Sagittula sp. P11: one gene and its partner. Each later gene encodes a partner of the first gene's protein in a complex. Links are inferred from orthologs where the notes say so. Each region holds a gene or a part of one and is shown in the gene's direction. Other genes may lie near its edges. The genes, in order: ccmB and ccmE.

Region 1 (7,540 bases):
TGTTCGGCGGTACGGGCGACGACGTCATCACCGCGACCGGCGGGCAGGACGACGTGAACGGCGGCGCGGGCGACGACCGGATCAACACCATCGACCTGCACCCCGACCAACCCTTTGCGCCCGACCGCTTGTTCGGCGCCGCGGGCGACGACTGGCTGGTGGGCGACGACGGCGACACGATGATCGGCGGGGAGGGGGCGGACTTCTTCTCCAACCTCATCGACGAGCCGGAGGACCAGCCGGTGATGATCCGCGACTGGCAGAGGGGCGAGCAGGTGGAACTGCTGCTCTATCACCCCTCGCTGATCCCGGCGGACGGCAGCGCGCCGGTGGCGGAACTGCGCGACAGCGACGCGGGTGCGGTGCTGTCGGTCAACGGCCACGACGCGGCGGTCTTTGCCGACGCTCTTGCGCGCGACCTGAACGGGCATGTCCGGGTGGTGAGCCGCGTCTGAGGTTTACCGTGCTGACTTTTGGGCTGATGACCGGCCGGGCATTCGGGTGTCTGGCCGGTTTTCCTTGTCGCGTTGGAGGTCTCCGTTACGAGGCCGGACGTCAGAGCGCGTCGGTGCCGGGCGATGCGGGGAGGCTTGTCCGGGTCTCTGGCATATCCGCCGCCGTTCCCCTGTCTTCCGTGTTGGTTGAAGGGCTGGCTCCGCAGCGTCTGACGCTCAGGGAGAGGTCAGTCGCGGAGGTTGGCGAGTTGGGCGAGGAGCCAGCTGTCGACGGGGACGACGATGGCCTCTTCCTCTACCACCGCGGCGATGACGGCGACGATGCGGCGGGCGCGGTCCTCGCCCAGGAAGACCGGGCCGCCTGACTGACCGGGTTCCACCCGGCAGCGGAGCCGCCAGAGCGGGCCTGTCTCGTCGCCGTAACACAAAGGCGTGATCGTCAGCCGGTGCGGGACGGAGCGGCGGTAGCCCATCAGGGTCATCGGTCCCGGCGGAACGCCAATGCCGACAGGCAACGGCGCGACTTCCAGCAGCTGGTCGAGCGTCACAAGCGCGATGTCGTGGGCGATGTCGAAACGCCCGTTGTCGTAGGCCTTCGGATGCACGGTCACCGCCTTGATTCGCGCAGCCCCTGCGTGATGCTCCCCGTCCCAGCCCGCGACGAAGGTCATGTCCCCGATCCGCTTGAGATATCCGTCGGCTGGCGTTGTGACGCAGTGCGCCGCGGTCAGCGCGATATCGGGGGCCACGAGCGTCGCCGTGCACATCTCGCGGTGGCGGTAGCCGGCGAGGTTCAGACGGCCCACCGCGTCCTCCGCAGGGGCGGGGACGGGCAGGAGGGCGGCGGCCAGCGCCAGGAGCAATACCCGTAACATGGCCGCAGCATAGCGCGGGACGGGCCTGCGCGACCATCTGCCAGCCTGCCGCGCACCTTGCATCCCGGCGCAGGGCCGCATAGGTAACGGCCAATTTAGCGGGGGATGCCCCGCAGATCCGACACAGAGATCCAGCAGGGAGCATCCAATGGACCAGAACGCCCTTTCCTCTTTCGTGATGATGGGCCTGATCTTCGCGATCATGTATTTCCTCCTCATCCGCCCGCAGCAGAAGAAGGTGAAGGAGCACAAGGCGATGATCGAGGCGATCCGCCGCAACGACATCATCGTCACCCAGGGCGGGATCATCGCCAAGGTCGTCAAGGTCAAGGACGACGCCGAGGTCGAGGTCGAGATCGCCGAAGGCGTGAAGGTGCGCATCATGCGCTCCACCATCGCGGCGGTGAAATCCAAGACCGAACCCGCAGAGGCCTGAGACCCAAATGCTGCAGATCGACGCCTGGAAGCGCTGGCTGATCTGGCTCACCGTCGTGGTGGGCCTGCTTCTGGCCATTCCGAACCTGTTCTACGGACGGGTCGAAAGCCACAACGACGCCGTCAAGGCCATCGAGGCGGGCGCCGACACGTCGGAGAACCGCGCGGCAGAGGCCCAGTGGCCGTCTTTCCTGCCGTCGGGGCTGGTGAACCTCGGGCTCGATCTGCGGGGCGGTGCGCACCTGTTGGCGCGGGTGCAGACCACGGACGTCTACAAGTCCCGGATGGAGTCGCTCTGGCCGGAAGTGCGGGACCTGTTGCGCGACGAGCGTGACACGGTGGGCACGATCCGCTGGAACTCCGAGGCCGTCGACCGCGGCGAACTGCGGGTCAAGCTGTCGAATCCGGAAGGCATGCAGCGCGCCATCGAGGTGGTGCGCGGGCTTGCGCAGCCGGTCGTGACGCTGACCGGCGCGGGCGCGTCAGACATCGAGGTGCGCGGCGAGGGCGACGAACTGGTCGTCACGCTGTCGGAAGCCGAGAAGCAGGCAACCGACGACCGCACGCTGCAACAGTCGCTGGAGATCATCCGCCGCCGCATCGACGAGGTGGGCACGCGCGAACCGACGATCCAGCGGCAGGGGTTCGACCGCATCCTGATCCAGGTGCCGGGCATCGGCTCTGCGGCGGAACTGAAAGAGATCATCGGCACCACGGCGCAGCTGACCTTCCAGCCGGTCGTCGGCCGGACCACCAACCAGAACGACGCGCCCGGACCGGGCAACGAGCTGCTGCCCTCGCTGGACGAGCAGGGGCTGTATTACGTGCTGGAGCAGACCCCGGTCGTGACCGGGGAAGAGCTGACCAACGCGCAGCCGACCTTCGACCAGAACGGCCGCCCGGCGGTGAGCTTCAACTTCAACCCCGGCGGCGCGCGCAAGTTCGGCGACTACACCGCCGAGAACATCGGCTCGCCCTTCGCCATCGTGCTGGACGACGAGGTGATCTCTGCCCCCGTGATCCAGAGCCACATCGGCGGTGGCGCGGGCATCATCACCGGCAACTTCACGGTCGAGGAATCGACCAACCTCGCCGTGCTGCTGCGCGCAGGCGCTCTGCCCGCGGGACTGGAGTTTCTCGAGGAACGGACCATCGGTCCGGAACTGGGGCAGGACAGCATCGAGGCCGGCAAGTTGGCGACGGGTGTGGCCTTTGTCGCGGTGCTGGGCTTCATGGTGGCGAGCTACGGTCTCTTCGGTGTCTTCGCCAACATCGCGCTGATCCTGAACGTCGCGCTGATGTTCGGCCTGCTGAGCCTGATCGGGGCGACGCTGACCCTGCCGGGGATCGCGGGGATCGTGCTGACGGTCGGCATGGCTGTGGACGCCAACGTGCTGATCTTCGAGCGCATCCGCGAGGAGCTGAAGACGGCGCGCGGACCGGCGCGGGCGATCGAGCTGGGCTATGAAAAGGCGCTGAGCGCCATCGTCGACGCCAACATCACCACCTTCATCACTGCCGTGATCCTCTACGTGATGGGTTCCGGCCCGGTGCGGGGCTTCGCGGTCACGCTGGGTTTCGGCATCATCACTTCCGTCTTCACCGCGATCTTCGTGACGCGGGTGCTGATCGTGACGTGGTTCGAACGCCGCCGCCCCAAGACCATCGAAGTTTGAGAGAGAGCCTGACATGCGACTGAGACTGGTCAAGGACGATCTGAACTGGGACTTCTTCTCGAGATCGAAGCTGTGGCTCGGCATCTCGGGGGTGATGGTGGTCATCGCGCTGGCAAGCTTCTTCATCCAGGGGCTGAACTACGGCATCGACTTCCGCGGCGGCACGACGATCCGGACCGAGAGCGCGGAGCCGGTCGACGTGGGCGCCTACCGCGACGCGCTGGCGCCGCTGGGGCTGGGCGACACGGTGATCTCGGAGGTGTTCGACCCGAACTTCCGCGACGACCAAAACGTCGCCATGGTGCGCATCGGTGCGCAGGACGGCGAGGAAGCGGTCAGCACCGAGGTCATCGATTCCGCCGAAGCAGCCCTGAAGGAGGTCGCTCCGGATATCCGCTTCACCTCTGTTGAATCGGTGGGTCCGAAGGTCTCGCAGGAGCTGATCCATACCGCCGTGTTGGCGGTGTGCCTCGCGATTGCGGCGGTGCTGGTCTACATCTGGCTCAGGTTCGAATGGCAGTTCGCGCTGGGGGCGGTGATCGCGCTGATCCACGACGTGGCGCTGACCATCGGGATCTTCAGCGAGTTGCAGATCCGCTTCGACCTGGCGATCATCGCGGCGCTGCTGACCATCGTCGGCTATTCGCTGAACGACACGGTGGTGGTCTTCGACCGGGTGCGCGAGAACCTGATCAAGTACAAGTCGAAGGACCTCAAGGAGGTCCTGAACATGTCCATCAACGAGACCATGAGCCGGACGGTCATGACCTCGCTGACCACGCTTCTGGCGCTGATCGCGCTTCTGGTGCTGGGCGGCGACGTGATCCGCGGCTTCGTCTTCGCCATGACGTGGGGCATTATCGTCGGCACCTATTCGTCGATCTTCGTCGCCTCCGCCATCCTGCTGCGGCTTGGGGTGAAGCGCGACTGGTCGAAACCCGCGGACACGCCGGGCACGCAGTTCGGTGACGTCGACGCCTGAACGACGGAGGCCACATGCGCCTGAACGAGATCATCTATACCGACGCCCGGCCCGTGGACGGCTACGGACCGGGCTTCTTCCGTGTCGGCGGCGAGGTGCATGAAGGTGCGCTGCTGCTGTGGGACAAGGGCAAGGCCGGTTGGGGCGGTTTCGAGGACGAGGGCAGCCTGCTCAGTTTCGTCGACATGGTTGACGTGATCCTCGTGGGCACCGGGGCCGAGATCGCCTTTCTCCCGACGGAGTTGCGGGAGCGGCTGGAGTCCGAGGGGCTGGGGGTCGAGGTGATGAGTTCGCCCTCTGCCTGCCGGACCTACAACGTGCTGATCAGCGAAGGGCGCCGCGTCGCGCTGGCGGTGCTGCCGGTCTGAGGCGGAGGACGCATTTCCATGACAAGTCAGGGCCTTCGGTGACGGTTTTGCAGGTATCCGGTCTGGGGGTCGCGCGCGGGGGCGTGCCGGTGCTCGAAGGGCTGACCTTCGGGATCGGCGCCGGCAGGGCGCTGGTTCTGCGCGGTCCGAACGGGTCAGGCAAGACGACGCTGTTGCGCACCATCGCCGGGCTTCAGCCGCCGCTGGAAGGGCAGATCGAGGGCGCCGGAGAGCGCATCGCGTACGCTGCCCATTCCGACGGTCTGAAGTCCATGCTGACGGTCACGGAAAACCTGAGGTTCTGGGCGCAGGTCTTTGGCACCGCAGGCATTTCCCCCGCCATCGAGGCCTTCGACCTGATCCCGTTGCGGGACCGGCTGGCGGGCAGCCTGAGTGCCGGTCAGAAGCGTCGGCTTGGGCTGGCGCGGCTGATGGTGACGGGCCGCCCGGTGTGGGTGCTGGACGAGCCGACGGTGTCGCTGGACACGGCCTCTGTCGCACTCTTCGCCGATGCGGTGCGCGCGCACCTTGCGGGCGGGGGATCGGCGCTGATGGCGACGCACATCGACCTCGGGCTGGAGGCGGACGTGCTGGACGTGACCCCTTTCAAGGCGAAGCCGCGCGTTGCCGTGGAAGACGAGGCCTTCCTGTGATCGCGCTGCTGGTCAGGGACCTGCGGCTGGCGGTGCGGGCGGGCGGGGGCTTTGGCCTCGGGCTCGCGTTCTTCCTGATCGTGACGGTGCTGGTGCCTTTCGGCGTGGGGCCGGAGACGGGTCTCCTGTCGACCATCGCGCCCGGCGTGCTGTGGATCGGCGCCCTTTTGGCCTGCCTCTTGTCGCTGGACCGCATCCTCGCCCTCGACTGGGAAGACGGGTCGCTCGACCTGCTGGCCACGGCGCCGCTGCCTATGGAGGGGATCGTCAGCGTGAAGGCGCTGGCGCACTGGATCACCACGGGTCTGCCGCTGGTGGTCGCGGCGCCGATGCTGGGCGTGCTGCTGAGCCTGCCGGCCGAGGGCTACCTGTGGGTCTTCGTCAGCCTCGCCCTGGGGACGCCCGCGCTGTCGGTGATCGGCACCTTCGGGGCGGCCCTGACCGTTGGGCTGAAGCGCGGCGGCCTCCTGATGTCGCTGCTGGTGCTGCCGCTTTACGTGCCGACGCTGATCTTCGGCGCAGAGGTGGCGCGGCGCGGGGCAGAGGGGCTGCCGGTGGCGACGCCGCTGGCGATGCTGGCCGGGATCAGCTTTGGGGTGATCGCGCTTTTGCCGTTTGCCAGCGCCGCCGTCCTGCGGATCAACCTCAGGTGAGGTGGGCCGTCGGGCACCCGGGGACATATTGCCTCGGGCCGATATTTGGGGTTCATGGAAACCGGAGGCGAAGGTAGGGAGAGCCATGGCGTCGATCTGGGAATATGCCAATCCGGTCAAGTTCATCCGGACCACGGACAGGGTGCTGCCCTGGCTCTCGGCCGCGGCTGTCGTGGCGCTGGTGGGCGGCCTCTTCTGGGGGTTCTTCCTGACGCCGGACGACTACCGGCAGGGGTCGACCGTCAAGATCATCTACCTGCATGTGCCTGCGGCGCTGATGGCGATCAACGCCTGGCTGATGATGCTGGTCGCCTCGCTGATCTGGATCGTGCGGCGCCACCACGTGAGCGCGCTGGCGGCCCGGGCCGCGGCGCCGGTGGGGGCGGTGATGACGCTGATCGCACTGGCGACGGGCGCGATCTGGGGCCAGCCCATGTGGGGCACGTGGTGGGCATGGGACCCGCGGCTGACATCCTTCCTGATCCTGTTTCTCTTCTACCTCGGCTACATGGCGCTTTGGGAGGCGATCGAGAACGACGACACGGCGGCGGACCTGACGTCGATCCTGTGTCTCGTGGGTTCGGTCTTTGCGATCCTCAGCCGCTACGCCGTCAACTTCTGGAACCAGGGTCTGCACCAGGGTGCCTCGGTCATGCGCGCGGGCGCGCTGGCCGGCGACACGGAAGAGCGGGTGTCCAACGTCTACGCGGTGCCGCTGTTCGTCTGCATGGCGGGCTTCGTGCTGCTGTTCATCGCACTGGTCTTCCTGCGCACCCAGACGGAGATCCGGGCGCGACGGACAAGGGCGCTTCTGGCGCGGGAGCGGGTGGCATGATCCCGGAACTCGGCAAGTATGCGGGGCCCGTGCTGGCCTCTTACGCGGTGTCGCTGGCGCTGCTGGGGCTGCTGATCGTGGCTTCGGTCCTGCGCTCGCGGCGCGTGAAACGCGAACTGGAACAGGTGGAGGGCCGCAAGGATGGCTAAGGTGTCGCCGCTGATGATCCTGCCGCCGGTGATCTTCGCCGCCTTCGGGGTGATGGCCTACCTCGGGCTGAAGAACAGCGACGAGACGCACCGGCTTGAATCGGTTTTCGAGGGCAAGCCCGCCCCGGCGGTGACGGATGTCGCGCTGGAAGGCTACCCCGGCATCACGCCTGAGATGCTGGCCCGGGGCGAGGTCGTTCTGGTCAACTTCTGGGCCTCTTGGTGCCCGCCGTGCCGGGCGGAGCATCCGCAACTTCTGGCGTTGCAGGCCGACGGGGTGCCGATCCTCGGCGTGAACTTCAAGGACCAGGCGAAGAACGCCAGGTCCTACCTCGAGGACGAGGGCAGCCCCTTCGAGGCAGTGGCCTTCGACCCGAACGGCCGCACGGCGATCGACTGGGGCGTGACCGCGCCGCCGGAGACCTTCATCGTGGACGGAGACGGCACAGTTCTGTTCAA
Region 2 (16,674 bases), 3.7 Mb from region 1 along the record:
GCTGCGCCCTCTTCGGTCGGGCGGACCTCGCGGGCGCGGCGGTCGTGCCGGCTGACCTCGCGCCGCACCAGTCCCTTCTGTTCGAGCCGGTCGATCACGCCACCAATGGTCGCACGGTCATAGGCGATGGCCGCCGCGACGCTGGCCTGGTCGATGCCGGGGCGCGCGATGATCGCGTCGAGGGCGGCGAACTGTACGGGCGTCAGATCGTACCCGGCATCCGCCATGTGCCGCGAGAACACCTGCGTCGAAATCTGGTTCAGCCGTCGAATCAGGTGACCGGGCATGGCATGCACTTTCATCGCGCGCTCCGCAGGTTCGGTGTTTCATGAAAGTCAGCAAAGACAATAGGTTCACGGTAATGATTTGTACACTTATTTTTATTGACGGAAAATGATATGTACAGTTATCAATTGGTGCCGGAAGGGCTGCGGCGCGAGGAGGAGAGACCATGCAATTCTATCTGGACGGCTTTCGTGGCGGAGATCCGGACATCCGCAACGCCGCACCCAACCGACGGGACAGGGGGCCACATGCGCCCCTGCCAAGGGAGGTGGACGTGCTGATCGCGGGCTGCGGTCCGGCGGGCCTCTGCCTCGCGGCGCAGCTCTCGCGGTTCCCGGAGATCGACGTGATGATCGTCGAGCGCAAGCCGGGACCGATCGAGAAGGGGCAGGCGGATGGCGTGAACACCCGCACGATGGAGATGTTCCAGGCCTTCGGTTTCGGCGAGAAGGTGAAGCGCGAAAGCTGCTGGGTGAACCAGACGGCCTTCTGGTCGCCGGACCCCGCGAACCCCTCCCATATCCGCCGGATCGGCAGGGTGCAGGACGTGCCGGAGGACAGCTCCGAGATGCCGCACACGCTCATCAACCAGGCCCGCATCCATGAGTTGTTCCTCGACGTGATGCGCAAGGCGCCGTCGCGGCTGGAGCCGGATTACGGCTGGTCGGTCGTGGATGTCGTGGTCGATCCGGACACCGAGGATCACCCGGTTACGGTCACGCTGGAAAACACCGGCATCAATCCCGGTGAGACGGCGACGGTCCGGGCCAACTACGTGGTCGGCTGCGACGGCGCCCGATCCAACGTGCGCAAGGCCATCGGCGGGCAGTTGCACGGCGATGCCGCGCACCAGGCCTGGGGTGTGATGGACATCCTCGCCAACACCGACTTCCCCGATGTGCGCCAGAAGTGCCTTGTCGCCTCGCAGTCCGAGGGCAACATCCTGATCCTTCCGCGGGAGGGCGGTTATCTGTTCCGGATGTATGTCGAGTTGGACAAGCTGAACCCGGACGAGCGTGTCTCCAGCCGCAAGTTCTCGGCCGATGATATGATCGCAGCGGCGAACCGGATCATGGCGCCCTATACCATCGACGTGAAGCAGGTGGTCTGGTGGTCGATCTACGAGATCGGGCACCGCCTGACCGACCGTTTCGACGACGTGGGCCCGGGCGAGGACCGCAACCCGCGCGTCTTCACCGCCGGGGACGCCTGTCACACCCACAGCCCGAAGGCCGGGCAGGGGATGAACGTATCGATGCAGGACAGCTTCAACCTCGGCTGGAAGTTGGCGCATGTGTTGAGCGGCCGTGCCGACGCCAGCCTGCTGCGCACGTATTCCGCCGAACGCTGGGTGGAGGCCAAGCGCCTGATCGACACGGATCACCAGTGGGCGCGGATCATGTCGGCCCCACCGGGCCAATCGGAACTGGACGGCTCGGGCATGCCGCGGTTCCAGAAGCAGTTCATCGAGAACCTGATGTTCACCGGCGGCCTCGCGGTGAAGTACGATGCGTCGGCCCTGACGGCGGAACCCGCCCACCAGCACCTTGCCACGGGGGAGGAGATCGGGCGCCGGTTCCACTCCGCGCCGGTGGTGCGCGTGGCGGACGCCATGCAGATGCAGCTAGGGCATGTGGCGGAGGCGGACGGGCGCTGGCGCATCTACGCGTTTGGTGGGAGGGACGACACCTCCGCGCCCGGCTCGGCCATCCACCGGCTGGCGGAGTGGCTGGAACAGGACCCTGCCTCTCCGGTGGTGCGCTGCATACGTGAGGGCGAGGACCCGGACGCGATCATCGACCTGCGCGCGGTGTTCCAGCAGACGTTCGAGGCTGTGGCGATGGAGGACATGCCGCCGCTCCTGAAACCGATCAAGGGGCCGCTGGGCCTTCAGGATCACGAGAAGGTCTTCAGCGTCGATCACAAGGGGATGGGCGACATCTTCGACATGCGCGGCATCGACCGCGAGAAGGGCTGCATGATCGTCGTGCGGCCCGACCAGTACGTCGCCCATGTCCTCCCGCTGGACGGCACGGCGGAACTGGCGGCATTCTTCGATGGCGTTCTCTTGCCGCAAGGGTAGGCGGGTGCGGTGGCGCGGTCCCGGGGCTGCGTCATCTTCCCGTCATCATGGCGTTACAATTTCTGGCCAGAACGCGCGAACCGCAGTAAGGACTGCGGCATCACGCGCAGGGGGAGGAGCCATGCCCGTCATCCGCAAAGATGTGACCCGGGACATTTCCTACGCCTATTCGGCCAGCACACGCAGCGGCCGCGCGATGATACGCTTCATGGAAAACGCCACCGGGCGCCTCGGGCTGATCCGCCGGGCCGCCGGCTACGAATCCGAGGTGGCGCAGGGCCGTGACTTCTGGGAGGTCATGGTGGAGCGCTACGGGCTCCAGCTTGAGGTCATCGGCGGATCGCTCGACAACCTGCCGAAGGACGGGCCGCTCGTCGTCATCGCCAATCATCCCTACGGCATCCTCGACGGACTGATGCTGGGGCATATCCTGTCGGTGGTGCGCGGCGATTTCCGCATTCTGGCGCACCGGGTCTTTCGCAAGGCGGAAGAGTTGAACCGCGTCGTGCTGCCGATCTCCTTCGACGATACAAAGGAGGCGGTGCAACTGAACCTCGATACGCGGAGGGAATGCCTGCGCTATCTGGGCGACGGCGGCTGCATCGGCATCTTCCCGGGCGGCACCGTGGCCACGGCCGAACGGCCCTTCGGTCAGCCGATGGATCCGGGCTGGCGCACCTTCACCGCGAAGATGATCGCGAAGTCCGGTGCGACCGTCGTGCCGATCTATTTCGACGGCCACACCTCGCGGCTGTTCCAGCTTGCCTCGCACCTGCACACGACGCTGCGCATGGGGCTGCTCATCAAGGAATTCCGCAAGCGCGTGGACACACCCGTGCGTGTCGCCATCGGTCAGCCGATCCCCGCGCATGAGATCGCCGAACGCGCGAAGGACGCGCGCGCGATGATGGATTTCCTCCGGCAAAGAACCTATGAGTTGTCGCCGACGCCGCTCAAATCTCTCGACTACGGGTTCGAGTTCGAGGAAAAGCACAAGACACGGCGGCATTGACGCGACAGGCACACGGGGCAGGACATGGCGGTTGGTGTATTCGATTCGGGCCTCGGCGGCCTGACCGTACTGGATGCGGTGGTGAAGCGGCTGCCGGATGTGCCCTTCGTCTATTTTGCCGACAGCGCCCATGCGCCCTACGGCGTGCGCGATGCCAACGACATCTACGATCTGACCACGCAGGCCGTTTCGCGCCTGTGGGACGAGGGCTGCGACCTTGTCGTGCTCGCCTGCAACACCGCCAGCGCCGCGGCGCTGCGCCGGATGCAGGAATCCTGGGTCCCGCGCGAGAAGCGCGTGCTGGGCGTCTTCGTGCCACTGATCGAGGCGCTGACCGCACGCCAGTGGGGTGACAACTCTCCGCCGCGCGAGGTGGGTATCCAGCACGTCGCCCTTTTCGCGACACCCGCCACGGTGCGCAGCCGCGCATTCCAGCGTGAACTGGCGTTCCGGGCGATCGGTGTCGACGTCGAAGCGCAGGCCTGCGGCGGACTGGTCGACGCGATCGAGGAAGGCGACATGATCCTCGCGGAGGCACTGGTGCGCAGCCATGTGGACGCCCTGAAGCGCAAGATGCCGACGCCCGAAGCAGCCATCCTCGGCTGCACGCACTATCCGCTGATGCAGGAAATCTTCCAGGATGCGCTGGGGCCGGAGGTGCACGTCTACAGCCAGGCGACGCTGGTGCCGGATTCGCTGGCCGACTACCTCGATCGGCACCCGGACATGATGGGCAAAGGCACGACGAGCCGGTTCCTGACGACGGGCGACCCGGCGCGTGTGTCGCGTCATGCCACCCAGTTCATGAAGCGCCAGATCACCTTCGAAAAGGTCTGACCTCAGGCGCTCAGGTCCCTGATCACCCGGCAGGTCAGCGATGGCTCGGCGGGTGGCGGGGGTGGGAACCTCAGGTTCAGGTAGCCGCGCAGGTAGAACATGATCTCCTTCGTGGCGCCGCGAGGAAACCGTTTCTCGAGCTCGCGGCGCGTCAGGGAGAAATAGCAGGGCAGGGTCGTGGTCGTCCCGTCGAGCCGCCGGAACCCCATGGACCAGCCGTCGAAGCGCCGCATTCGGGCCGGGCCGTAGAACATCACCTTCATCTTGTAGTGCCGGGGATCGCGGTAGATCCTCTCCAGCGTCTGGTCGAGCATGTCCTGCGGCCCCTCCAATACCTCGAAGAAGTTGCGCGACTTGTAGAGCAGCAGGCCGCTCACTTGCCGGAGGGCGTTGTGCTTTTCCGTCTCGGCCATGAGGCGGTCGAGGATCCGGTCGCTCAGCCGGGTGCGCGTGTGGCTGATGCAGATCGCCCGGACCAATGGCGCGCCCTTGGCCTCTTTGCCCGGCCCGGTGGCGGATGCGCCGCCGGTGATGTGGTCGAAGTCGACCACTGCCATGCCGGAATATCGCTGTCCCGTTGCGACCCGTCCGGGCCGTGCGATGGATGTCATGGCGTTCATCGTTAACCCTCCTTCCGGCAAAGCGCCTTGCGGCCGTCCGCCACCGAAGGAGGGTTCTCTGTCCAGCCATTTGCCCGCACTGCGGGCGGCTTCGGAGCAGGGGACACCGCCATCCTGCGAGGGACGCCTCGCCCAACAGCATTTCAATCAAATATTAACGGTTCGCTTGAGCGTGGTTGCCCGTCCGTTTTGACCTTGCGTCACAGACCGGGACTGCCGTTCAGCTGCGCGGGTCTCGCGGGCCGGTGTCGCCTTCCCACCAAGCCTGTGTCAGGCCCTGATAGACGATGATCCGGCTGCCTTCCGGAAAAGCGCGCAGCATGTCCCGGCGATAGGGCAGGCTCTGCCCGTCACGCCCGTGTTCGTCGCGCCACGCGAGGCGGTAGAGACGGCGGGAATTGACGGTGATGTGGGTGCGCGCATGTTCGGTGACCACGGCCCGTTCGCGTGCACCGTAGCGACGTGCGCGCAGGGCGGCGATGGCGCGCCGGGCCGGAACCCAGAGCGCGACTAGGAACACCACGCCGAAGACCAGCGCGATCCCCTGCGTCACGGCAGAGGCGCTCCGGTTCTCGCCCCGCGACAGTTCGATCATGTTCGGCTCGGACGCGAGGTACCAGAGGGTGATCGGCGTGCCGATGGCGCTTCGGTCATGGGTGGCGGCATCGGTGTTCTGTTCGACGGTGAGCGGCGCGCCGCCGTCCGGCGTAAACCCCACCTTCACGAAATAGGAGCGTGTCTCATCCCCGTCGCTATCGCGCGAAATGCGGATATCGCGGCCGAGCACGGTGCCCACGGCCTCGACCCCCTCGGCATCGAAGCGCTCCGCCGTGCGGAGCGTGAAATGGCTGACCAGCGTGAGGATCAGCGTGATGACCAGCGGGATATACGCGATCCAGCCGCCCATCCGGTGAAAGAGGCGGAAAAAGGAGACCGGTCTGGCAAGGGACGGTTCGGCTGGCATGGCGCGGAGATTGCCGCTGGGGCAGGTCAAGATCAAGCGCAGGTCACTGGTGTCGGACGATTTTTTGCGGCCCTGTGTCCGGGCTGGGGAATAGGAAGGTAGTGCGGCGCGGGGCGCGTATCGAAAGGCGCATGTCGGTCGCCACGGCGTGGTCCGCCTTTCGGTATCGGATAGGCGTACCGAGCGAAGCAGTTGCGACAGATGCGTTTTGGCGCTAATGCAGAAATCAAAGGAGATACTGCATGATCGGGACCCGCAACGATTTGCGACGATGACGTTCATGCCGCGCCAGGGCGCGGCACCTGCAGCCCATCCTTCGTTTTCATGAAAGGTGTCTCATGACCCAGTCCATCGCCATCATCGGCGCGTCCGGATACACCGGCGCGGAACTCATCCGGCTGATCGCCACCCACCCGTCGTTCGAGATCAAGGCGCTGGCCGCCAATTCCAAGGCCGGCCAGAGCATGGCCCAGGTCTTTCCGCACCTGCGCCACCTCGACCTGCCGACTTTGGTCACGTGGGAACAAATCGACTTCTCCGGGATCGACCTTTGCTTCTGCGCCCTGCCGCACAAGACGAGCCAGGAAAGGATCTCGAAACTGCCCAAAAGCCTGAAGATCGTCGACCTGTCGGCGGATTTCCGTCTGCGTGACCCGGCCGCCTACAAGACGTGGTACGGCAACGATCATGCCGCGGTCGAGATGCAGGAAGAGGCGGTCTACGGCCTGACCGAGTTCTATCGCGACGAGATCGCCGGGGCGCGGCTGGTGGCGGGTACCGGGTGCAATGCGGCCACCGGCCAGTACATCCTGCGGCCGCTGATCACCGCCGGCGTGATCGACCTGGACGAGATCATCCTCGACTTGCAATGCGGCGTCTCCGGCGCGGGCCGGTCGCTGAAGGAAAACCTGCTGCACGCCGAGCTCTCGGAAGGGACCAACGCCTATTCGGTGGGTGGCACGCACCGGCACCTGGGCGAGTTCGATCAGGAGTTCTCGAAGCTGGCCGGGCGCGAGGTGAAGATCCAGTTCACGCCGCATCTCGGGCCCTTCAACCGCGGCATCCTCGCCACCTGTTACGTCAAGGGCGAGGCTGAGGCGATCAACATGGCGCTCGAGGCGGCTTATGCCAACGAGCCCTTCGTGGAGGTGCTGCCCTTCGGCGAGACGCCCTCCACCCACCACGTGCGCGGGTCGAACTTCGTGCACATCGGGGTGGTGGCGGACCGGCTGCCGGGACGGACCATCGTGGTCGCGACGCTCGACAACCTGTGCAAGGGGTCTTCCGGGCAGGCCCTGCAGAACGCCAACCTCATGCTGGGTGTCGAGGAAACCGCCGGGCTGATGCTGGCGCCCTGCTTCCCGTAGGATCGTGCGTACTGACAGAGCGCGCTTTTGCGCGCGCTCTGTCTCCCGGGGCGCTGCCCCGGACCCCGAGGTATTTGGGCCAAGATGAAGGGTTGTGTGCGGCCCGTTCCGCCAATCGGGACGGGCAAATCGCCACAGGTCTCCCCGCGGGGCGGGGAATCGCATATATAGCGATGCACCGATCTTTGGGAGGACGGACATGGCACTGAAATCGCTGAAGAAGAAGCGGCGGATCCAGGTTGTGGCGCTGGCGGCGGTCGCACTGATCGTGTCCACCGGCCTGATCGGCTATGCGATGCGGGACGGGATCAACTTCTTCCGCTCCCCGAGCCAGGTGATGGAGGAGCCGCCAACCCCGAACGAGGTCTTCCGCATTGGTGGCCTGGTGGAGGACGGCTCTCTGGAACGGGGCGTCGGCGAGACGGTCAGGTTCCGGGTGACGGACGGGGGGGCGACGGTGCCGGTCGTCTTCACCGGCGTGCTGCCAGACCTGTTCGACGAGAACCAGGGCATGGTGGGCACCGGCCGTTACGTGAACGGTGTCTTCGAAGCCTCTGAAATCCTTGCGAAACACGACGAGACATACATGCCGAAGGAAGTGGTCGACGCGCTCAAGGCGCAAGGGGTCTACCAGGAACCCGAGAGCTGATCGTGGGCGTCTGGCGCCGGATCATGGTGTTTCGCTCAGGGCGCCCAGTCGACTGACCGGACCGTAGAATAAGGGACCGCTTAAGTGGATTCTCAGTCCACCTTTGACATCGCGGTCAGGATGCGGCGGGCGGAGTCGGGGTTGATGTCCGTGTCCCGGATCGCCGATCCACGCGTCTCATCCCTTTGTATCCCGTTGCCGGAGGGCGGTGCTGTCCACTGCTCGGCAGGCAGAACGAGCGCTATGCGGAGGCCGGCGCGCGGCGCGCGGGTGATGTGCACCAGCCCGCCCGATTGCCGGGCGAATCCCGAGACGGCGGAGAGCCCGAGGCCCGAGGCTTCCGTCTTGCCCTTGGTGGTGTAGAACGGCTCAGTCAGTAGGGCGAGGGCTTCCTCGGGCACGCCCGGGCCGTTGTCCTCGACGAAGATGACCGTAAAGGGCGGCGGGCATTCGGCGTTATGTGCCGGGTCGGGAGGGGCATCGCGTGTCTCCACCCAGATGCGAACCTTGCCGTTCCCGAGCGTGGCGTCCTGCGCATTCAGGCAGAGCTGCACGAGGCAGGTTTCCAGCATGTCGGCATCCACGTAGGCGGTCGGGGCGTCGGCCGGTGGTACGATCGTGATCTGCATCCCCGGGTCGAGCAGATCGCCCAGCAGGTCCTGCAGCCGGTCGAGGAAGCCGCCGAGGGGCAGGCTCATGGGGTTGAGGCGCGTGCGGCCCGAGGAGGCGAGCAGTTGCTGCACGGTGGAGGCCGCCCGGCGCGCGGCCCTGCGGCTGAGGTCGAGTGCGGCCATCCGATCCTCCGGCGTGTCGAGCATCTCGAACAGTTCGAGATGGCCGAGGATGACGGTCAGCTGGTTGTTGAAGTCATGCGCCACGCCGCCGACGAACTGGTTCAGCGCGCGGGCCTTCTGGGCGTTGGCGTACTTCTGCTGCGCTTCGCGCAGCTGTGCCTGTTGCCGCGCGTCGGCCAGCAGCGAGACGATGACATAGGTCGTCAGGGCGCCGTCCGCGACGAGGACCAGCGCGGCCTCCTGCCAACTGCGCGTCAGCGGCAGGGCAATCGCCGCCGCCGCCCCGAAGATCGTCAGCAGAAGGCATATGTCGACGGCAATGATCGCACTGTCCCTCTGACGCCTGTGCAGCAGGTAGATCGTGTAGCCGATCAATGTGACCGCGGCGGCAAAAATCATGCCGGGGCCGGGGGCGTCGGCGAGGATCCAGATCGGCAGAGACAGGAAGATCAGGCCGGAGATGGCGTAGGCCGCAAGCACGACCGCGATGTCGAACAGCGGCGTGCGCACATTCCGCCGCGCAAGCAGCGCCATGATCGTCAGTTCCGAGCCGGTGTGTGCAATGAACCAGAGGATGACGAGCGGGTCGGGCCGGGCGATGTAATAGGCGGTGGCGCCGATGCCGACGAGCAGGATGCGCAGCAGCGTGTCGGACCGCGATCTGTGCTCGGCCCGGCGAATCTCCTCGAGCCTGTCGTCGTATGTTGGAGAAGCCATAGCGTGCACCCTGCGCGTCCCGACCCCCGGCAAGCGCCGGAAACCGGATGCCATCATAGGCGGGCGGAGACAATCGCTCTATGGACGTCAGGGTGGTATTGCCCTGCGACGCGGTCTCATGCGTATAGGGCTGGCGCCTTTGGGTTGCGCCAGCCCGTTGCTGTCATCTCAGGATGGAGCGACCGGCATAGATCGCGGTGTCTTCCAGCATCTCCTCGATCCGGATGAGCTGGTTGTACTTTGCAAGCCGGTCGGAGCGCGCGAGGCTGCCGGTCTTGATCTGGCCGCAGTTGGTGGCGACGGCGAGGTCGGCGATGGTGGCGTCCTCGGTTTCGCCGGAGCGGTGCGACATCACGTTGGTCATGCGCGCGCGGTGCGCCATCTCGACCGCCTGGAGCGTTTCCGTCAGCGTGCCGATCTGGTTGACCTTCACCAGCATGGAGTTGGCGCAGCCCTTCTCGATGCCCATCGACAGGCGCTTGGGGTTGGTGACGAACAGGTCGTCGCCCACAAGCTGGCAGCGGTTGCCAAGAACGTCGGTCAGCATCTTCCAGCCGTCCCAGTCGTCCTCGGCGCAGCCGTCCTCGATGGAGATGATCGGGTAGTCGTTTACCAGCGCCTCGAGGTACTTCACGTTGTCTTCCGGCGAGAGCGACAGGCCTTCGCCCTTCATCTCGTACTTGCCGTCCTTGAAGTACTCGGTAGAGGCGGCGTCGAGCGCGAGGTAGATGTCTTCACCCGGCTTGTAGCCCGCTTTCTCGATGGACTTCAGGATGAAATCGAGCGCGTCGCGCGTGCCCTTCAGTTCCGGTGCAAAGCCGCCCTCGTCGCCGAGGCCGGTGGACATGCCCGCTGCCGAAAGTTCCTTCTTCAGGGTGTGGAAGACCTCGGACCCCATGCGCACGGCGTCGGCGATGTTCTCTGCCGCGACCGGCATGATCATGAATTCCTGGATGTCGATCGGGTTGTCCGCATGCTCGCCGCCGTTGATGATGTTCATCATCGGGACGGGCAGGGTGCGGGCAGAGGTGCCGCCGACGTAGCGGAACAGCGGCTGGCCGGAGAAGTCGGCGGCGGCCTTCGCGCAGGCCAGCGACACGCCGAGGATCGCATTGGCGCCGAGGCGGCCCTTGTTGTCGGTGCCGTCGAGCTCGATCATCGTGAGGTCGATGGCGACCTGTTCGGTGGCGTCGAAGCCGACGATGTTCTCGGCGATCTCGCCGTTCACGCTGGCCACCGCATCGCGGACGCCCTTGCCCATGTAGCGCGACTTGTCGCCGTCCCGCTTCTCCACGGCCTCGTGCACGCCGGTCGATGCGCCGGAGGGCACGGCGGCCCGGCCCATTGTGCCGTCTTCGAGGAGAACGTCGACCTCGACGGTCGGGTTGCCGCGGCTGTCGAGGATCTCGCGGGCGTGGATGTCGATGATGGTGCTCATGGCTGTCTCCGGAGCTGGGCGTTTGTCCGGAGGTTTATCAGGCCGGGGGGGAAAGTAAACGGTGGCGTTACCGCTAACACGCCTTCTGGCGTGCGGGTTGCGCTAACGCCGGTGCCGCGGGCGCCACGGTGCGGGCTAGGGCGCGTTCCCTGAGGAAGGTGTAGAGCCCCGCGGCAAAGATGATCCCGGCGCCGAGGTAGGTCATCAGGTCGGGACGGTCGCCGAAGATCAGCATGCCAAGCGCCGGGGTGAACAGCAGGCGGGTGTAGCGGAAGGGCGCAACGACAGAGGCCGGTGCCATGCGCATCGCCGTCGTGATGGCGAGGTAACCCAGCGTGGTCACGACGATGGCCCCCAGCATGAACCACAGCGTCGGGGCGGAGTAATCCGACGGCCGGTCAGCCAGGCTCCACAGCAGGATGCCGGCGGGGATGGTCACGGCGAAGCCCCAGGTGGAAATGGCGAGGGCCGGGATATGCGACGGCGAAAGGCGGGTGACGAGGTCGCGGCCCGAGAGGCCAGCAATGCCCATCACCGCAAAGAGTTCGTACCCGGTGAAGCTGGCCGACCACGGGCGGATCACCAGCAGCATGCCCAGGATCCCGGCGGCCACGGCGAACCAGCGGCGCGGGCCGATAACTTCCTTCAGGAAGATCGCCGCACCGATGGTGACGATCAGCGGTCCGGTCTGCATGATCGCCGCGAAAACCGGCAGAGACACATGGGCCAGGCCGTTGACGAGACCGATGGCGCCGATGATCTCGAATCCGTTGCGCAGGAGGATCATCGGGTGCAGCGCATCCCTGGTCAGGACCTTCACCCGCATTGCCATGGCCAACGCGATGAAGAACACCGTGCCGCCGATGGCAACGAGGGTCATCGCCTCGCCGATGGGCGCGCGCTGGGTGGCCAGCTTGTAGAAGGCGTCGGACCCGGCCAGCAGGGCCATGGACAGGATCATGAGAAGAATGGCGCGGAGGGTCATGCGGCCTTGTGACCGGGTTTGCAGGATTCGGCAAGATGCATGCCGAGCGCACATTTCTGCTGGTGTCAGGGAACCGCCGCCGCCGTCGATCGAGGGTCAGGCGGGCGACATAACCGGCGGATTGTCAGTTCGACGCGGTCTGCAGTTCCTGCAGGTGGGCTGAACATCCGCGCAGCGCCGCGTAGTCGTCGGTGACCAGATGCACCGGGAACTGTTCCATGAAGGCGGCGAACCGCCCCTTGTCCCGGAACGCCTCGGCAAAGCCCAGGTCCATCAGGTGCGGTCCGAGGTGCCGGATGACGCCGCCCACTAGGAAGACGCCGCCGAAGGGCAGGTTGGTCAGGGCAAGGTCGCCCGCGTACCGTCCAAGATAGCGGACGAATATCTCCGCCGCTTTCCGGGCGCGTTCTTCTCCCGCTGCGTAGGCCTCCATCACCGCGGCGGCTTCGCGGCGGCCGGCACCGTCCCCGATGAACTCGTCGAGGTTCTCGAGTCCGCGGCCGGACAGGATTTCTTCCATGCCGGAGGAAGGGATGCGCTTGCTCATCCAGTCGATCAGCCGCAACTCCTCCGCATCGCGGGCCTGAAGCGTGATGTGCCCGGCCTCCGCCGCGGGGACCAAAGTCAGCGTGCCCGATGTGTGGACCGGCACTGCGTTCAGCCCGGTGCCGACGTTGACAACCAGCCGTACGTCGCTGGGGGCGGGCTGTCCCGGCATCAGCGTGAGCAGGCTGCCGGCATCGAGATGCGGGACGGAGTGGCCCTGCGCCTGGAGGTCGTTCAACACCACCACGCGCGCGCCGCCGGTGCGGGCCGACAGGGCCCGTGCATCGATCGTCCAGTCGAGATTGGTGAGCGTACCGACCCCGTCCTTCACCGGCCCGGCCATGTCGATGCAGATCGCGCCGACCAACGGATAAGCGGAAAGGTAGGAGTCGAGGATCGGCTCGAGCCCCGGGTGTTCGGCGTTGCGGTAGCGCTGGATGGTGCCGGTCAGCACCTCGCCCCCGTCGCAGAGGGCGACACGTGTATTCGTGCCGCCGATGTCGACGGTTACGGAAACGGGGGTGATCATGGCTGATCCCTTCAGCTTTGCAGCGCGGCCTTGAGTTCGTGGTAGGAGGATTTCGCCGTTCTTTCAAGTGTTTCGAAGTCGACGTGCACCAGCCCGAAGCGCTTTTCATACCCCAGGGCCCACTCGTAGTTGTCGAGCAGCGACCAGATGAAATAGCCCGACACCGGCACGCCCGCGGCAATTGCCCGCTGCACCGCGTCGAGGTGATCCTCAAGGAAGGCGATCCGCGATGGATCCTTCACGGCGCCGTCGACCAGCACGTCTGGAGAGGCCATGCCGTTTTCCGTGACGTAAAGCGGCAGGTCTCCGGTGTACTCCCTGGCGGTGCGCGTCAGGAAATCTTCCAGCCCCTGCGGGTAAATCTCCCAGTCCATGAAGGTCTTGGGCAGCGGCCCTTCGACCTCTTTCAGTGAGGGGAAGGGCGTGGCATCCGGCGCGATCAGCTTGCGGGTGTAGTAGTTCAGCCCGCACCAGTCGAGCGGCGCCTGGATCGTCGGGAAGTCGTCCTGCCAGCCCTCCGGCAGATGCGGCTCCAGCCCGTCGAGCGCCGCCTGCGGGTAGGCGCCCTTGAACACGCCGCCCAGGAACCAGCGGTTATAGATCGCGTCATAGCGGGCCGCGGCGGCCTGCGCTTCGGGGGTGCCGTCGGCGGGCGTGGACCATTCGAGGTTGAAGACCCCGCCGAGGTTCGACATGCCGAGACCCCGCATCGTCTGGATGGCCGTACCATGGGCCAGAAGGACGTGGTGCATCGCACGGGCGGCGGCGCGCACGTCGCGCAGGCCGGGCGCGTGGCCGCCCATGAAATGCGACAGCCACGCCACGCACCACGGCTCGTTGATCGGCGCGACAGAGAACATCCGGTCGCCAAGCCGCTTCATGGCGATCTCGGTAAACTCGCCGAACCAGGCTGCGATTTCGCGGTTGCGCCAGCCGCCCTTGTCGGCCAGCGCGGAGGGCAACTCCCAGTGATAGAGCGTGGCACAGGGCTTCAGGCCGCGTTCCAGCATCGCGTCGGTCAGCCGGTCGTAGTAATCCAGACCTTCTTCGTTCGGCGTGCCGGTGCCCTCGGGCAGAACGCGCGCCCAGCTGATCGAGAAGCGGTAGGCGTCGAGTCCCGCCGCCTTCACCAGATCGAGATCCTCGGCGAAGCGGTGATAGTGATCGCAGGCGCGGTCGCCGTTCTCGGCACGGACCACGTTGCCGGGGGTGGCGGCGAAGTCGTCCCAATGGGTGCGGCCCGCACCGCCGAAGGCATGACCCTCGATCTGGTAGGCGGACGTTGCGGTGCCGAAGAGGAAACCTTCGGGGAAATCGGATCGCTTGTGGCGCATGGAAAAACCTTATGTCGGTTGGGGGACCTTGCGGGCCGGGCCGGTGGAGGTGCCGATGATCAGCTCTGCCTCCATGAGGTGTGTCAGGGGTTTGCCGCCGGGATTGCGGATATGGTCCAGCAGCATTTCCGCCGCACGTTCCCCGGCCTCGCGGACGGAGGAGCGTGTGGCGGTAAAAATCGGCACGGAATGCCCGTTCTTGAGGTATCCGAGGTCGTCGTCATGGGTGATGACCGAGATGTCGCGCCCCATCTGCAGCCCGGCATCGTGGATCGCGCGGCGCACGCCGATGGCCGTGATCATCGACGAGACGAGGAAGGCCGTCGGCGGGCGGTCGGCGGCCAGCATTTCGGCGGCGGTGCGGAAGCCGTAGACCTCCGTCATTTCCTCGGCCCGCATCAGGGCCGGGTCGGGTGTCATTCCGCGCCCTGCCAGTGCCGCCTCGTACCCGATTCGTCGGCGATAGGCGAAGTCCATGAACTCCAGCCCGTTGATCAGGGCGATGCGTTCGTGCCCGAGGTCCAGTAGGAACTCCGTCGCACGCTGGAAGGCCCCGGCGTTGTTTATGTCGAGCCAGGAGTACGGCTCCGTCACCTGGGATGCGCGGCCATGCACCAGGAAGGGCATTCCGAGCTCCGTCAGCAGGGCGATTCGCGGGTCGGACATCTTCGGGCCGTGCACGATGATGCCGTCGACGATCCCGCGCGCGTCGATGGAACGGTAGGCCTTTTCCTCTTCCATGTCGGAGACGAGGGAGATGACGATCTCGTACCCGGCGCGGGAATAGGCGTTGCCGGCGCCCGCGATGAAATCGCCGAAGATGGGATTCACCATCTCATGGCTGGCAGAGATCGGAAGGATGTGACCGATGGCATGGGCGCGGCCTGTCGCCAGACCCTTGGCGCGCGTGTTGGGGCTGTAATTCATGTCGCGCGCGGCCTGTTTGACGCGCGCTCTCGTCTTCTCGCTCACCTCCGGATAGCCGTTCAGCGCACGGCTGACGGTCGTCTGCGACAGGTGGAGATGCTCTGCGAGTTCCTTGAGGTTCATTGTGCCATGTGATCCAAAGCGCTTTGGCTTTGTCAAGGGAATGTTCGTGAACTGGGCATGACGCAATGCGGCGCTTTATGCTGCGTCGCAGCGGCGCTTTTCATTAATTTGTTGGACGCACGGTTGACACACGCTATTGATTAGGAAAGGCTGATCTCGCTCAAAGCGCTTTGGATCTCTCTGCCGGAGCGGGCGTGGTTGGGCTCAGTTTCACCCGCCGGCAGGCGGGATACCGGGAGGACGTATTCATGAAAACTTCGCTTTATGCCGGTGTTGCCCTTTGCACGCTGGGTGCCGGAGCAGCGCAGGCAGAGGACCTGACGGTCTTCGGTCCGTGGCTCGGGCCGGACCAGGAAATGGTCGAAACCGTGCTGGATGCCTTCGCCGAACAGTCGGGCCACAACGTGTCCTACGTCGGCTCCGACAGCTTCGAGCAGCAGATCCTTGTCGACGCCGAAGCCGGCTCTGCGCCGAACGTGTCGGTGTTCCCGCAGCCGGGCCTCGCGTCCGACATGGCGTCGCGCGGTTTCCTCACCCCGCTGGGCAAAGACGTGGCCGACTGGGTGGCCGAGAACTACGCGGCCGGGCAGTCCTGGGTCGACCTCGGCACCTATGCCGGGCCGGACGGCGAGGATCATCTCTACGGTTTCTTCTACAAGGTCGATGTGAAGTCGCTGGTCTGGTACGTGCCGGAAAACTTCGAGGATGCGGGCTACGAGGTTCCCGAGACGCTGGAAGACCTCAAGGCGCTGACCGAGCAGATGGTCGAGGACGGCGAGACGCCGTGGTGCGTCGGGCTCGGGTCCGGCGGTGCGACCGGCTGGCCGGCGACCGACTGGGTCGAGGACATGATGCTGCGCACGCAGTCGCCCGAGGACTACGACGCCTGGGTCAGCAACGACCTGAAGTTCAACGACCCGAAGGTGGTCGGCGCGATCGAGGAATTCGGCTGGTTCATCGAGGACGGCCGCGTGGCCGGGGGCCGGGGTGCCGTCGCCTCCACTGACTTCCGCGACAGCCCGAAGGGTCTCTTTGCCTCGCCGCCGCAGTGCTACATGCACCACCAGGCGTCGTTCATCCCGGCCTTCTTCCCGGAAGGCACCGAAGTGGGGCTGGACGCGGATTTCTTCTACTTCCCGGCCTACGCCGAGAAGGACCTCGGCACGCCGGTTCTGGGTGCGGGCACCCTCTGGGCCATCACCAACGAGAACCAGGCCGCGCATGACCTGATCACCTGGCTCCAGACGCCCGAGGCGCACGAAATCTGGATGGGCCTCAAAGGCTTCCTGACCCCGCACAAGGGTGTCGACCCGGAGGCGTTCTCCGATCCGACGCTGCGCAAGATGAACGAGATCCTGCTGGGCGCGACCACCTTCCGCTTCGACGGCTCCGACCTGATGCCGGGCGGCGTGGGCGCGGGCTCCTTCTGGACCGGCATGGTGGACTACGCCGGCGGCGAATCCG

Evidence for each region.
Region 2: the proteins of ccmB (region 1) and ccmE are in contact, whole or in part, in a solved structure (PDB 8CE8), measured with the Escherichia coli proteins. The link is inferred for Sagittula sp. P11 from one-to-one orthologs.

The regions. Positions count from the first base shown.
Region 1 is NZ_CP021913.1:3,812,954-3,820,493, forward strand. Bases 4,304-7,268 are described here. They hold ccmB (heme exporter protein CcmB), read left to right. Parts: upstream 4,304-5,440; coding sequence 5,441-6,097; downstream 6,098-7,268. Other genes in these bases: secF (protein translocase subunit SecF), read left to right, coding at 4,304-4,423; CDO87_RS18445 (Mth938-like domain-containing protein), read left to right, coding at 4,438-4,791; ccmA (heme ABC exporter ATP-binding protein CcmA), read left to right, coding at 4,839-5,444; CDO87_RS18460 (heme ABC transporter permease), read left to right, coding at 6,183-6,932; ccmD (heme exporter protein CcmD), read left to right, coding at 6,929-7,081. Outside these bases: CDO87_RS18420 (calcium-binding protein), read left to right, coding at 1-455; CDO87_RS18425 (serine protease), read right to left, coding at 683-1,330; preprotein translocase subunit YajC, read left to right, coding at 1,479-1,766; protein translocase subunit SecD, read left to right, coding at 1,774-3,441; more of secF, read left to right, coding at 3,455-4,303; more of CDO87_RS18470, read left to right, coding at 7,269-7,540. UniProt on the Escherichia coli protein: Required for the export of heme to the periplasm for the biogenesis of c-type cytochromes.
Region 2 is NZ_CP021913.1:117,823-134,496, reverse strand. Bases 6,171-9,092 are described here. They hold ccmE (cytochrome c maturation protein CcmE), read left to right. Parts: upstream 6,171-7,367; coding sequence 7,368-7,817; downstream 7,818-9,092. Other genes in these bases: CDO87_RS00625 (ATP-binding protein), read right to left, coding at 7,910-9,092; argC (N-acetyl-gamma-glutamyl-phosphate reductase), read left to right, coding at 6,171-7,168. In the rest of the region: CDO87_RS00665 (MarR family winged helix-turn-helix transcriptional regulator), read right to left, coding at 1-302; CDO87_RS00660 (FAD-dependent monooxygenase), read left to right, coding at 452-2,368; CDO87_RS00655 (lysophospholipid acyltransferase family protein), read left to right, coding at 2,490-3,380; murI (glutamate racemase), read left to right, coding at 3,405-4,217; CDO87_RS00645 (BLUF domain-containing protein), read right to left, coding at 4,220-4,837; CDO87_RS00640 (DUF3592 domain-containing protein), read right to left, coding at 5,058-5,801; more of argC, read left to right, coding at 6,140-6,170; more of CDO87_RS00625, read right to left, coding at 9,093-9,328; eno (phosphopyruvate hydratase), read right to left, coding at 9,492-10,766; CDO87_RS00615 (DMT family transporter), read right to left, coding at 10,840-11,751; CDO87_RS00610 (glucokinase), read right to left, coding at 11,876-12,826; CDO87_RS00605 (GH1 family beta-glucosidase), read right to left, coding at 12,838-14,160; CDO87_RS00600 (substrate-binding domain-containing protein), read right to left, coding at 14,170-15,210; CDO87_RS00595 (ABC transporter substrate-binding protein), read left to right, coding at 15,459-16,674. UniProt on the Escherichia coli protein: Heme chaperone required for the biogenesis of c-type cytochromes. Transiently binds heme delivered by CcmC and transfers the heme to apo-cytochromes in a process facilitated by CcmF and CcmH.